3 regions of the Arsenophonus nasoniae genome follow, and region 1 is predicted to be linked to each of the others. Evidence: riboswitches for the same ligand, from Rfam matches in the RefSeq annotation. Region 1 holds a riboswitch; each other region holds the start of a gene.

The links. A riboswitch is a leader RNA that binds a small molecule or an ion and turns the genes downstream of it on or off. The one in region 1 is predicted to bind magnesium.
Region 2: linked by a shared signal. The riboswitch ahead of ArsFIN_RS02350 (magnesium transporter) and the one ahead of ArsFIN_RS17230 (porin) in region 1 are both predicted to bind magnesium.
Region 3: linked by a shared signal. The riboswitch ahead of ArsFIN_RS15075 (magnesium transporter) and the one ahead of ArsFIN_RS17230 (porin) in region 1 are both predicted to bind magnesium.

Annotation. Positions count from the first base shown of each region.
Region 1 covers NZ_CP038613.1:3,404,574-3,409,601, forward strand. The annotation lists gene potE (putrescine-ornithine antiporter) at 60-1,391, shown strand; gene ArsFIN_RS17225 (lysozyme inhibitor LprI family protein) at 1,625-2,041, shown strand; gene ArsFIN_RS17230 (porin) at 2,160-3,221, opposite strand; M-box (ykoK) riboswitch at 3,493-3,662, opposite strand; gene ArsFIN_RS26530 (hypothetical protein) at 3,817-3,984, opposite strand; gene ArsFIN_RS17235 (LysR family transcriptional regulator) at 3,989-4,738, opposite strand.
Region 2 covers NZ_CP038613.1:499,529-504,556, reverse strand. The annotation lists gene fruA (PTS fructose transporter subunit IIBC) at 1-1,067, shown strand, start outside; gene ArsFIN_RS02355 (DedA family protein) at 1,495-2,019, shown strand; M-box (ykoK) riboswitch at 2,286-2,455, shown strand; gene ArsFIN_RS02350 (magnesium transporter) at 2,588-3,526, shown strand; gene ArsFIN_RS02345 (MFS transporter) at 3,901-5,028, shown strand, end outside.
Region 3 covers NZ_CP038613.1:2,983,766-2,988,793, reverse strand. The annotation lists partial or broken gene ArsFIN_RS15095 (IS91 family transposase) at 1-156, opposite strand, end outside; gene ArsFIN_RS15090 (hypothetical protein) at 166-624, opposite strand; gene ArsFIN_RS15085 (YceI family protein) at 764-1,342, shown strand; gene ArsFIN_RS15080 (DUF6694 family lipoprotein) at 1,640-1,987, shown strand; M-box (ykoK) riboswitch at 2,159-2,331, shown strand; gene ArsFIN_RS15075 (magnesium transporter) at 2,404-3,468, shown strand; gene ArsFIN_RS15070 (SprT family zinc-dependent metalloprotease) at 3,495-4,001, opposite strand; gene metK (methionine adenosyltransferase) at 4,185-5,028, opposite strand, start outside.

The DNA.
Region 1 (5,028 bases):
ATCAGTAAATTTTTACCGATTAAATAACTTAAATTTCTCATAAGTAAAGAGAGAAAAAAATGCAGGTATCTAAAAATAAAATGAGTGTGCTACAGCTAACCATATTGACTACGGTGAATATGATGGGCTCAGGTATTATTATGTTACCGACCAAGTTAGCAGAAGTTGGCACCATATCGATTCTTTCATGGATCGTTACAGCCATCGGCTCGATGGCACTGGCTTACGCTTTCTCAAAGTGTGGCATGTACAGCCGCCGCAGTGGCGGAATGGGTGGTTACGCTGAATATACCTTTGGTAAATCCGGCAACTTTATGGCTAACTATACCTATGGGATCTCACTATTAATTGCTAACGTAGCAATTGCTATCTCTGCGGTTGGGTATGGAGCAGAATTATTTGGGGTAAACTTAAGTCCATTGGTTATCTGTATCGCTACCATCGCCGTATTATGGATATGTACCATTGCTAACTTTGGTGGGGCACACATCTCGGGTCAGATAAGTAGTATTACCGTTTGGGGGGTTATTATTCCCGTTATGGGCATCTCCATTATTGGCTGGTACTGGTTCAAAGCCGACCTATATATCCACTCCTGGAACCCACACAATTTTCCATTTTTTCAGGCCGTTGGCTCCTCAATTGCTATGACACTATGGGCATTTCTCGGCATGGAATCGGCTTGTGCAAATAGTGAAGCCGTTGATAACCCAGAGAAAAATGTTCCTATTGCCGTATTAGGCGGCACACTAGGCGCAGCGGTAATCTATATTGTTTCCACCAATGTCATAGCCGGTATTGTGCCAAATATAGACTTAGCTAACTCCACAGCCCCTTTTGGTTTAGCCTTCGCACAAATATTTAATCCCACTATCGGTAAAGTCATCATGGCGCTAATGATCATGTCATGTTGTGGCTCCCTACTGGGTTGGCAGTTTACGATTGCGCAAGTATTTAAATCATCATCGGATGCTGGCTACTTTCCAAAACTTTTCTCCGCTGTCAATAAAGCAGAAGCACCGATTAAAGGTATGCTGACTATTGTCATTATCCAATCTGGTTTAGCACTAATGACCATTAGTCCATCATTAAATAAACAATTTAATGTATTAGTTAACCTAGCGGTTGTCACTAATATTATCCCTTATATTCTTTCTATGGCCACCATGATCATCTTACAAAAAGTGGCTAATGTTGAGCCACAGAAAGCAAAAATGGCTAATATTATTGCTTTTATTGGTGCCGCCTATAGTTTCTATGCCTTGTACTCCTCTGGAGAAGATGCCGTTATGTGGGGCGCACTAGCAACATTCCTAGGCTGGACACTCTATGGCTTCGTTTCACCACGTTTCGAAATGGAAAATAATCAAAACATAAGTAGCAAATACTAGCTCAATATTATTGACTCGCTTTCTCCTCATCGTCACTCGATGAGGAGCTAGTTGAGGCAGCCTAAATTAGCAACCTAACATGAGGACAATAATTTACCTAATGAAGAATAATTATTCTTTTATTCAGACTAAATCGTAATATTGATAATCGACCGACATTTATATCTCAACCAGCAACCTTGTCCTATATACTTATATATTATTAATGCCGATAAACCATTTGAGTTGATGCCATGAAAAAATTAACCATAGTTATCATGTTATTTATCAGTAAATTGGTGCTAGCCGATAGCATTAATATCGATCAAACGTTGGAACAATGTTTAGCGAAACCAACAACGGTATCAACGCTTGATAGCGTTGATTGTTACCAAAATGCATTAAAGTTATGGGATAACGAATTGAACAAGCAATATCAATTATTAATCGCCGATAAAAAGTTGAGCTCAAGATTCAAAACTGCATTGAAAAAATCACAATTGGCATGGATAAAATATCGCGATCTTAACTTAGAAGCGATTAACCGCTTTTATGATACTCAGCAAGGAACCTATTGGGGGATCGCCGCGATGGCCAACAAAATTGAGTTAACGAAAAATAAAGCGTTGGAATTAACCAAATTAAGAACAAGCACTGAAATCGGTAATTAATAACCATTGGTTAATAAAAATAAATTTAGTTATGTGTGTCATTAAATAGCTAACGACACACATAACTAACAATTAAGATGCAAGATAATAGAAAATCCGCTCCCAATAGTGATAAAGTTTAGAAACTATAAGTCATCCCTACCCCAATAACATTATCGCGCGCTATCTCTAATTCGTTACCCCGTTGGCTATTTCTCAATAAATTAACCTTATAAGCAGCGTAAGCTTTGAAATTATCGTTAAAATTATAGTTAGTAAAAATATTAAAATAGTTAACCACATCCACTTGCTTATTAGCCCGTGAATAAAAATAAGCCACTCCCGGCTCTAAACCAGATGCAAAAGTATAGGAAGAAAGCAACTCGAGGGTACTAACTTTACCAAAGATCACCACATTATCATCGACTTCGTGGAAATGAATATTGCGGCTTTCGGAATATAAACCAGCAAATTTGACCGGTTCAGCGTCATAATTGAAACCCATCGCCCATATTTCCGCCGATTTACCCGGCCGGATCTGCTGTTGCTGTTGGGTTCGGTTGGAATAAAAATAGGCCAGGGTTGCTTGCAAATTATCCGTAAAGTGATAACTAACACTGGCTCCCCACCCCTCACCATTTTGATGCTGAACCTCATCATGACTATTTTTGCCTTGATACTGCAAAGCAAAATTGAGTCCCTTTACTAAATTAAAAAAATCAGTTTGCCGATAAGTCAGCAAATTACTCGCCTCTTTGGTGGTTGAAATATCACTATCAGAAAAGAAATCACCGTCAAAAAGCGATAATCCATCGGTATAAGCAGCGACATCATAAATAACACCATAATTACGACCATAATCGATATGGTGAGTAACATATTTTAAGCCAGCAAAAGCTAAATTATTCTTTGATTCATTACTTTTGTCCCCTTCTGCGCCATGCAGTTCTATCTCATGTTCAAATTTGGCAAAACCACTAGCAGAATTGGTAAACTGACTATCTAACTCTAAACCCAGTTTTACCTTTATTTCATTACCATCTTGATCCTTATCTTTTGAATTCATTAGTTTAGATTCAATCTCACCATTAACCGCTATTCGATTACCTTGCTTATCATAAACGTCTGCTGCCATAGCCCCGGGAATATAAAAACAGAAAAAAATTAAACTGGTCGATTTATTTTTAATAAAAGAAAACATAATACTTATCTCAAGACATAGTAAAATTGATGAACTGGTCATCATAAAAATATTTTAAATATACACAGCTGATTAGTGATGTTAGATAATCACTTAATGCTGTTTTAACCCAATAAAATAAACAATTAATTTATCGGTATGGGAGAAAGAAGAGAGATATAGCTAAATCTAGCTAAGAAAATACTTTGCTCGCTGAATGTCAAAAATAGCAACATATAGATACCCTATAATAAATCTCATATATAGGGGCAACCAGATGAAAGAGCATAGAACACTATCCCAATCGTCTTAGTTTTAGCACTATACAACGTATCCTATGATAGGAAGTTACTTTGAGGCAAACCTTAATCCGATCTGCCTTGTCCTAACCTTGGGCGTCTCTCGACGTCGTGAGATCAGCAACTTGTGTTTGTATAGGAGCCTCGCCTAACGAGATATAACACTTTCGAATGAGCGCGTATTATATGCGTAAAGAATGGGGAAAAAATATCCCATTGCTAGTTTGTTTATGTTTTATTTAATTATGTTAGCCACTTTACGATAAAACCCAGCAACGAGTCGTTAGATCAATTGAATACCAAACGGTGCTCATCACTTAATGATAACCAAACCACTCTTTTAATCCTGAACTTAAAATGGCAGATATGGCAAAATAACGATAATCTGCACGGTAATATAGCATTAATGAATGGATATTATTGACTTCATTTTTATCAACTTTTACCTCTTTTAATTTTTTTGTCAAAATAGAATTAATAGCCATATGGTCAGGAATATAAGTAATAAGTAATACCTAATCCTTTTTCTGCCAATTTCACACACGAATAATAATCAGTGGTTAACATCATTTCTGAATAAGGCAGGAAATGATATCGCTCATCATCGACTTTACCTTGCAATGAAGGATAAATGACTGTTTCAGAAGATAAAGACAAACTATTGACCTGTTGTTCTTTCGCCAAAGGGTGGGCTGGATCTGCCACTAACATCATTTGAATATCACCAACAACTTGCGCATTAATATTGTTATATATCTCAACACATTGCAAACCTAAAACAAAATCCGCTTTATTACTATTAAGGGTAAATTCAACATCAAATAAATCCGCATGAACAATATGTATTTCAACAGCGGGAAATTCTTTCTTTAATTTTAATACTACATCAGCAATCGCCTCTTCAGGAATCAGTTGATTAAATGCTAATCTAATGGCCGCAGGCTCTTTATTGTTATTTAACGCGAAAGAAAATTTTTCTAATTTTTGTAAAGATAACAAAAACATTTTCACCTTTGGCAATAAAAGTTTACCATTACTATTTATATCCAAAACAGAGCCATTCGCGCGTTTATCAAATAACGTATAGCCTAATATAATCTCAAGTTCATTTATCCAACGACTAATTGTCGTTTTAGACTTATTTAATAATATCCCTGCCTGTAAAAAATTACCTGACTCAGCAGCAGCGACAAACGCCATCAGCATTTTATTTTCTAATTGAGGTAAAAATTTTTTCATTACTGCTCCGCTGTCTGTTTTATTGAATATATATTACCTGAAATCAATTTCTAACAATTTATAATAAAATATTATGATAATCAGACATTAACAAATATTTTTCTGCAACTAAATTTTTAATAGTATATTTAATATATATAAATTTCATTTTTGTAAAACGTTAGGTATCGCTGATAGCAATACCTTAGTATTTCAACTAAATAGCAATGCAAAATCAAATTCAATTTATTTCTGTTTAAACTCTATTTATTTAACTCTTCAATAATCACTAGAAATTTTTAATTTTATAA
Region 2 (5,028 bases), 970 kb from region 1:
ATAGCTCAGACAACTTAACTAAGAAAACAACAACTCAGGGCCTCTATCGTCATCTACTTACTGGTGTTTCTTACATGTTACCGATGGTAGTAGCCGGCGGCCTTTGTATCGCCCTCTCTTTTATGTTTGGTTTAGATGCAGCCGAGCAACCAGGCACATTAGCTGCAGCATTAATGCAAATTGGTAAACACTCTGCTTTAGCGCTCATGGTACCCATTTTATCTGGTTATATAGCTTACTCAATTGCTGACAGAACCGGCTTAACACCTGGATTAGTTGGTGGCATGCTAGCGGTTAGCACCAATGCCGGTTTTCTTGGTGGTATTATTGCTGGTTTTATGGCTGGCTATGTCGCCAAATTGCTCAATCAATACTTTCCATTACCTAAAAGTATGGAGTCCCTAAAACCTATCTTAATAGTGCCATTATGCGCCACATTAATTACTGGCTTAGTTATGATCTATATTATCGGTAATCCTGTTTCCTGGATAATGACCTCCCTTACAGAATGGCTAACCAATATTGGCACAACTAATGCCGTTATCTTAGGTATTATTTTAGGTGCAATGATGTGTACAGATATGGGAGGACCCGTTAACAAAGCCTCTTATGCGTTTGGTGTTGCTTTATTAAGTGCCCAAACTTATGGTCCTATGGCAGCCATTATGGCAGCGGGCATGGTACCCCCTTTAGCCATGGGACTTGCGACATTGTTTGCTCGTAACAAGTTTTCAACTAATGAACGTGAAGGCGGTAAAGCAGCGTTCATATTAGGTCTATGTTTTATTTCTGAAGGCGCCATTCCCTTTGCTGCCCGTGATCCGATGCGGGTATTACCCATCTGTATGCTTGGCGGAGCCATTACTGGTGCATTATCGATGTATTTTCATGTCACACTAATGGCACCTCATGGTGGACTATTTGTTATGTTGATTCCTGGAGCGGTACAACCGATTATTGCTTATCTGCTAGCGATTATGTGTGGAACTTTAATTAGTGCAATATTATATGCCTATTTAAAAAGAGCCGAAGTAGAAACTTCATTGAATAAAAAAATACTTAACTAATTATTTTGTCATTAACAAAAATGTATTGTTAATGACAAAAATAATCAGTAATCGATTTACAAACCTAAGCAGAGAGTATGGTAAAATCGAACTGATACACTAAGATTTGATGCCAATTAAAATTCACGCTTGCTTAAATAACTGTTCTGCTTGCTAGCTAAATAAAGATATTATTTATTTAATATATCGTTAACTAAAGCAATTGACCATTTCCCCAGCCATTAACTAACATATGCCTATCTTGGGCAAAATTTTTATTTACTCATAAACTACTGAATTTAAATTTAGTAAAGTTAATCCTGTTATAACAACAATTGAATAACTTTAATTTACGCTAATATAGATAGATTATATTATTATAATATTTTTTATTTTGTCAGAAATAACTCACTAAAGAGAAAATAACACAATGAAAACAGAAGAATTTATGACATATCTAAATGCATTTTGGTCAGAGATTAATTTACATCCAATATGGTTATTTACCATATTATTTAGCATCGCAATTAGCAAATCTACGGTTGTTTTATCTTCTTTTCTACCACCTGCATCCGTTATGTTATTAACGGGTATTACTGCCAGTTTGCCAAAACTAAATATTAGTTTAGTTTGGTTGGCGATTACTTTAGGTGCAACCATTGGTTCAATAATTTCCTACTATTTGGGTAATCAAATAACCCGTAGAAAATTATTTAGTCGTTTTTTTAGTCGTTATCAATCAACTATTGATAATGCCCATAACAAATTACAAAACCAAGGGATAACTGTGTTATTTACCTCTCGTTTTATTGCGGTATTAAGATACATGATCCCATTAGTTGCCGGCATGTTATTAATGAACCGAACTAAGGTCTATAGCGTCTGCTTATTATCAGCTGCTATTTGGGCAGCTGTATTTATTTTAATTGTTAAAGGCGCATTTTCAATTATCGCACCAGAAGCATTTATGTAATATAAATGGCGTTATTTAAAATAGTAAAAACAAAAAGTTAAGAACTTTTAAAATATTTCGATTAAAACCATCTAATTTTTATCTATTCATATTTCAAACAAGCATTTCTTTTACTTTATAATAAAATAAAGACAATATTTTCTTATTTTTGACTGTTAAAATTTGACTTTCTTAAATCTTAACTAAACAACTTCAAGAAAAAATTGTAATCAAAATAAGTAAATTTATAATCGCTGGCGTTCAACACTGTTGACGTGAAATACAATAAACGATCTCGTTATGGCGAGGCTACCTAACAAACAAAAGTTACTGCCGTACTTGCATGGAGACAGGCTTGTATTGGTAAAACAGGTATGATCGAATCAAGGTCTTACAAAAGTAACTTTCCGCTTGGAATACGTTGTTAGAAGCTAAAACCTAAACGTTGGGATCTACTTCCCACGTTAGTTCGCCCCGGTGAGAGATTTTAACACCTATAGGGGACTTTTATATGGCTTTACCTATCCAACAAAATACATTTAAACCTCGCTATCATGTTGACCAGGCAAACCCAACTGCCGCTTCATATATGACACAGAATTATATGACTTTACCAGAACATATTTCTGTTGCTGAAGCAAAAAAAGTTTTTCTGGAAAAACTTGAAGAAAATAGTATCACTAATCAAATTTTCATTACGACGAATGAAATATTAATCGGTATTTTATCAGTAAAATCGCTATTAAAGCACTCTACTGATAGTGATAGCATCAACCAACTGATGAAACCCAATTTTTTCTTTGTTGCCCCAGATGTTAAACGCACTGAATTAGCAAAATCATTGCATGACTGTGGTTTTGATCTGGTGCCAGTATTAGATAAAGGGGTATTAGTTGGTGCCCTTAGCGAACGAGAAATTGATCGTATATTGGAAGATGATGCAACCGAAGATGCTCAACTACAAGGTGGTAGTTTACCGTTAGATAAACCTTATCTTCAAACGAGTCCTTTTGCCCTGTGGAAAAAACGCAGTGTATGGTTACTTTTACTGTTTATTGCGGAAGCCTATACCAGCACGGTCATTAAATCATTTGAAGAGCAATTAGAGGCGGTCATTGCTTTAGCCTTCTTTATTCCACTTTTAGTGGGAACAGGCGGTAACAGTGGTACTCAGATTACGTCAACGATTGTGCGCTCAATGGCGATTGGAGAACTTTCCATCAGTCATTTATGGCTGATCTTGCGTAAAGAGATGTCAACTGCAGTGTTAATCGCCATCACTTTAGGGGCAGCGGGGATATTACGTGCCAGCTTTATGAATATTGGTTGGGATATTTGTATCGTTGTCAGTCTGTCACTGATCTGTATTACTCTATGGTCAGCCATTGTCTCCTCGGTCATTCCTCTACTACTTAAAAGGTATGGCATTGATCCGGCGGTAGTTTCAGCGCCATTTATCACAACGCTAGTTGATGGTACGGGTCTGATTATTTATTTCGAAATTGCCAAAGTTATTCTTAATATATAACAAACCACAGGCTCGGTCAGTTACCGAGCCTTTACGATTATTAAAGTCTGCCGATTAAAATTACCCTAAAAAATAAAGTCCAGTTATTCGCTAGCTTATTCCCGCATTGTGATTGCTTTTTTAAGCTATCGCTTTCTATTCATCAATATGCCACTAATTTAAAACGCTCATGCTGTAACGTAGATGCATTTTAATTTACTAGATTTGTATGATTTTAATCAAATACGATTTAAAAACCAACAAACCGGATAAAACTAAATTAAAGCTCAACAAAAAATAGAAAAGTTTGCTAGTTAGCAGCAACTCCGTTTGAATATCGATCCTGAAATTTTCCTGCATGCTTGAAATAAAATTTTCTATTAAGGGAAATATTTATGAAAAAAATTAACAGACAAACGCTGTCTTTCTTTACTTTTGGCTTAGCATTACTCACTATGATGGGTATTTTAGGGGTTGATACTTATTTGCCCTCGATTCCTGATATCGCAAAAGAATTTAATAAAAGTCTCTCATCAACCCAGCTTTCAATTATGGTTTATACCTTGGCAATCGGCTTAGGGCAATTAATCTTTGGTCCGCTTTCCGATGCCATCGGTCGCCGCAAAATTATGCTAACAGGTGCAACTATCTATGCAGCAGCAACATTCATGTTAACACAAACTGAAAGTTTACCAGCTTTCCTTGTTATTCGTGTTATTCAAGGATTAAGCATTTCAATCACCCTAGTCACCTCAGTCAGCGCGGTACGTGACGTTTCGCGAGGAACTATTGCCGCTTTACTCTATAGCATCATCATTACGATTGAAGGCTTTGTCCCGATTGCGTCACCATTAATTGGCGGTTTTATCAATGATTTATGGGGATGGCGCAGTATATTCGGTTTAATTTTTATCTACGTCTTGATTACCATTGTCTATGTCTTTTTTTCTTTTCCTGAAACGTTAACCGTAAAAAAACGGACAACTTTTTCTTGGCGCAAAACCAGCAATATATATCAACATATTGCCTGCCAACCTAAATTCTATTTCCCCTGTTTATCACTTGGTTTATCTTTTTCATTAATTTATTGTTATGTAACCGCGGCGCCATTTATTTTTATGATCAAATTTGGTGCTAGCGCCTCAATATTCGGTATCTACTCGGCTATTATCGGGCTTTTTTTATTGGCAGGCGCATTTTTATCCAGCAAATTGCTACGGAAATTTAGTGCCACAAAAATTTTATCCATTTGGCTAAGATCACTGCAAATATTAATAATTTTATTTATTCCTATATTTATCTACCAAAATAATACCATCACTTTCTTTGCATTCTTTGCCATCATTATGTTTACTGGTGGATTATTCGAATCTCTATATACCTATCTAACAATGAGTAGCCAAAAAAATAACCTGGGAGCAACCTCAGCGTTAATGGGTTCAGCTTCCTTAGTCATTCCTTCTATCATCGGTGGGATAGGTAGTTTCTTTATTGAAATGAATTTATATCTATGGATGGTTTAT
Region 3 (5,028 bases), 420 kb from region 1:
ATAGCGCCGGACACCCATGGCACAAGTGCCGCAGGCAAGCATGCGCTCCACAGATAAACTCGTCCACGAACTAACGCTATCGCCGTATTTTTCGAGGAATTTATTCCAACCGTCATCAATGGTGAAAAGTAGTTTAGCAGGACGAGGGATATACATCTGACTCAATTACCTTATGGGCATCTTGCCAAAGAAACAGAAATTGTCAGATTCGTCAGCCCAGTTATCGGTGTGTTTATCCCAGGGTTCAAAGGAAACAGGGATTATTCCTAGCTCCGTATAGGTGATGAATTCATCGGCAGGCAGACTTTCAGTTATTCCCCCCTCAGTGTAGTCGTATCCAGCGTCATCAGCTTGGTCTTGGCGTTGTTCAAAACCCCTGATAATCGTGACTAGCGGCGGGTAATACTGCGTGTCGAGAAAAAATTGGGGGCCGAGTCGGACGCAGTGGCGTATGGCTTCTTTTAGGGTGTCATAAAAAAATTCAGGCGGTCTGTCATCATCATTTTCGGGTGGGAGAGAGATCATAAAACGTTTCGGATAAACAGGCGCTGTGGCACGTGAAGTGACGGGCAGCCTGCCTGATTTAACCGGTTTACGCTTTCTGGGAGATTTATTGCGAGCCATCGAGATGAATCCCTGAAAAAAATTAACCTACTGCAGAGTATAAAACAGTACTCAACTCATTAACATCCCCGAAGCAGCACCGCTGCGCCGCTCACGCGTAGCGTGCTACGTTCAAGAAACTAACTTATTGGAGATAGTTATGTTGAAAAAAATTTTTTTAACGCTAGTCACCACAATTTTGCTATTGAGCATTAATTCAGCAATAGCCGCAAATTATAAAATTGATAATGAAGGTCAACATGCTTTTATTCAGTTTCGCATCCAACATTTAGGTTACAGTTGGGTTTATGGTAGTTTTAAGAATTTTACCGGTAGTTTCACCTTTGATGAAAAAAATCCACAAAATGATCAAGTCAAGGTGGTGATCAATACTGCAAGCATTGATACTAATCATGCAGAACGCGATAAACATTTGCGTAGTGCCGATTTTTTTAATGTAAAAAAATATCCTGAGGCAACTTTTATTTCCACTAAGGTCAGTCAAGTCAAGGGTGCTTATCATATAGAGGGGCAATTGACGTTAAATGGGGTAACAAAACCATTAGTACTTAATGCTATCTTAATCGGAAAAGGTGACGATCCATGGGGGGGCTATCGTGTAGGTTTTGAGGCAACTGGAAAAATTAAATTGAAAGATTTTAATTTTCAAAAAGATCTCGGGCCTAAATCGCAAGAAGCTGAACTTATTATTTCTCTTGAAGGTGTTAAATTACCATAAAATAAAAGTAATATCGAAAGAGCCTGTATTGGCTCTTTCAATTATTTTGAAAAAATAACAGTATATTAAATAAACTATTTTAATTTATGGCTATTTAATGAATAGTAACTTGATTGTATTTAAATTTTATTTTTACTCTGTAACAACTAATAAGCAATAAGGTATTGCTGTTAATTTTCACCAGCAATATGAAAATTTTTTTTACAATTATTCTCTTTAAATTTTCATTATACTCAAGTTTATTGGTTTTAATTTTGCTATGCTGATAATTAAAAACAGAGAGAAGGGCGTTATATAATGAGATTTAATCTATTAATTTTCTTCATCAGTTTTTTGTTGCTGGGTTGTGAACAACAATTAAAACTAAATGGCAAAAATAAGCAATTATTACGTTCTTCTATTGCTGAAGTACGAGATTCTCTCTCTTTTGAAAAACAGCAGCAATTTGATGAAGCTATTGATATTACTATGTTTAATAGTATTAATTTTGATGAATATCGTCAACTTGGTGAAAGAGCTGCTTCAAGAGCATTGGAAAAACGGATTTGCCGCACCTTAGATGGTAAAACAGCAGAACAAGTTATTAATGAAGCAAAAAAGATAAAAATAGATCGTCTGGCGTTTGATGAACATTTGCTTTTTTAATTAAATAACTTACGATTTTAAATATATTTTCGTTTATTAATTTAGCTGATCGATTCTATTATTTATCAACTTAAACAAAAACTAAACCATAAGTAACACTATAATTGGAAAAGTTATTTAGCTTCATTATAATCTGCCCGAGTTAATATTAATTTTAATATTAAGCACGGTGCAGTATCTCGTTAGGCGAGGCTCCTATACAAACATAGGTTGCTGATCTGACGACGTCGAGAGACGCCCAAGATCAGGACAGGATATATCGAGTCAAGGTGTATCCCCATGTAACTTCCTGCTGGTTGCAGGATACGTTGTATAGTGCTAAAACTGAGACGTTGAGATAGCTTAATATTCTCGCATCTGGTTTTGCCCCTATTTGAGAACTGTTTGCAGTTTATAACAGTGATAGGGTTTCGAAAATGAAGTTAACATCCCTACAAAAAACGGCACCCAGTGTGGTGTGTCCGGCAAATAGTCATGCAGAAAATTTCAATGAGCAGCAGCATAATAATTTTGATGAAGTAAAAGTTAGTGCTTATATGAGTCAATCCTATATCGCTGTTTCTATGAATGATTCTGTTGCTGCTATTAAAAATAATCTGGCTAATATACTTACCGGCGATCAGATCCCGACTTATCTTTATGTTATTGATAAAGATAAATATCTAAATGGTCTGTTATTGATGAAAACATTATTAACCTCATCGGATGAACTACTAGTCTCAGATATTATGCGACGTGATTTCTTTTCTGTTTCACCAGAACAATCACGTGAAGAGGTTTTTGCTCTACTTAATCATTGTGATGTTGATTCTATTCCGGTTGTGGAGTTTTCTAAACTAAAAGGGGTATTGCGCGCGCAAGATATCGCTGAATTAATTGAGGATGAGAACACCCAAGATGCCCACCTGCAAGGAGCAACTCTACCTTTAGAAGTGCCTTATATGTCAACCAGCCCAATAACATTATGGCGTAAACGCGTTGTTTGGTTATTGATGTTATTTGTGGCTGAAGCTTATACTGGTACAGTATTGAAAGCTTTTTCCGATCAGCTGGAATCGGCTATTTCATTAGCTTTTTTTATTCCCTTATTAATTGGCACTGGTGGCAATAGTGGTACTCAAATAACTTCTACTTTAGTTAGGGCAATGGCGCTAGGAGAAGTGAGTTTACGTAATCTAGGTGCAGTGCTTAAAAAAGAGATATCTACGTCCTTTTTAGTGGCATTAACGATAGGTTGTGTTGGCATATTTCGTGCTTGGATCCTGGATGTTGGCTATCAAGTTACCCTTGTTGTTGGTTTGACTATGATGGCAATTACTGTATGGAGTGCGATCGTTTCTTCTATTATTCCAATGGTACTAAAACGATTGAATATTGATCCTGCTATTGTTTCTGCGCCTTTTATTGCTACTTTTATAGATGGCACAGGATTAATTATTTACTTTGAAATTGCGAAGTTGATTATGACTGATTTAGCTTGATCAATCAGGGAGAGTGAATTGCTCTCCTATTGATTTTGCCAAACGAGATATTGACCACATTTTTTGCAAATATACTCCCCTTTACCGTGTTGGATTTTGTTGTGCCGGCGTAGGGTTAATTGATGTGATAGGTCGCACTGGCAATGGTAATGAAAGATCTGCTTACGAATAGAGGTTAAAGCAAACTGATGTGTTGTCTGCGGTAGAACTTCCAGGATCACGGCCATCATCCATTTCCATTCTTTACCATGCGGGGCTGTTTTACCAAAACAGTGATAAACCAATAAGTGGGCTAACTCATGGGGAATAACTTGATTGATAAAAATCTCACCATTTTCAATCAGTAAAATCGGGTTAAGCCGAATTTCCCATGCTTGTAGATGGGCACTACCGGCAATGGTTCCTCGCTGTCGGTAATTGATCAATGGTTCTGTAAAGGTTTTTTCCAATTTAGTACTCGCTGTAGCCAGTTTGTTGCGCAATACTCGCATGACAATCTGTTGTAAAGCGATCGGTACTCGCTGTGATTTCATATTATTAACATAGTTAAATGGACAAAGAGTCAGCTCAGAATAAAAGAAATTAATTTATTATGGTCTTTATTAAATAAGTATTGGAAAAATTCAATAACCAATTGTTATTTTTATCTAGATCTAAAACAGCAAAAGGGAGAGTTATCTAACTGTCCCTTTGCTGTTTTAACAAGATAAAATCGACTACTCGTTAGTTAAACCTGCGGCTGCACGAAGTTCAGCAACTTTATCTGTTTTTTCCCATGGAAATTGAGAACGGCCAAAATGTCCATATGCTGCGGTTTGACGGTAAATAGGTTGTAATAAATTGAGCATTTTCACTAGACCATAGGGACGTAGATCAAAAATTTCATGTACTAAATGAACAAGCGTGTCATTGGCTATTTTTTCTGTACCGAAAGTTTCGATCATGATGGATGTTGGTTCAGCGATACCAATTGCATAAGAAATTTGAATTTCACAGCGATCAGCCAGTCCTGCGGCAACAATATTCTTTGCTACATAGCGCGCTGCATAGGCAGCAGAACGATCGACTTTAGAGGGATCTTTACCAGAAAAAGCACCACCACCATGGCGAGCCATGCCACCATAAGTATCGACGATAATTTTACGGCCGGTTAAGCCACAATCGCCCATTGGGCCACCTATAACAAAACGACCTGTGGGATTAATAAAATATTTGGTATTTTTGTGGAGCCATTCTGTCGGTAATACTGGCTTAATAATTTCGTCCATTACGGCTTCTGATAAGGTGTTTTGTTTAATTTCCTCAGCATGCTGCGTAGATAAGACAATGGTATCAATGCCCACTATTTTATTATTTTCATATTGGAAAGTAATTTGACTTTTAGCATCTGGGCGTAACCAGGGCAAAGTACCATTTTTTCGCATTTCAGCTTGCCGTTCCACTAAGCGGTGGGCATAAGTAATTGGCGCCGGCATAAGAACATCGGTTTCGTTATTAGCATAGCCAAACATGATCCCTTGATCGCCAGCGCCTTGTTCCGAAGGATTTGCGCGATCTACG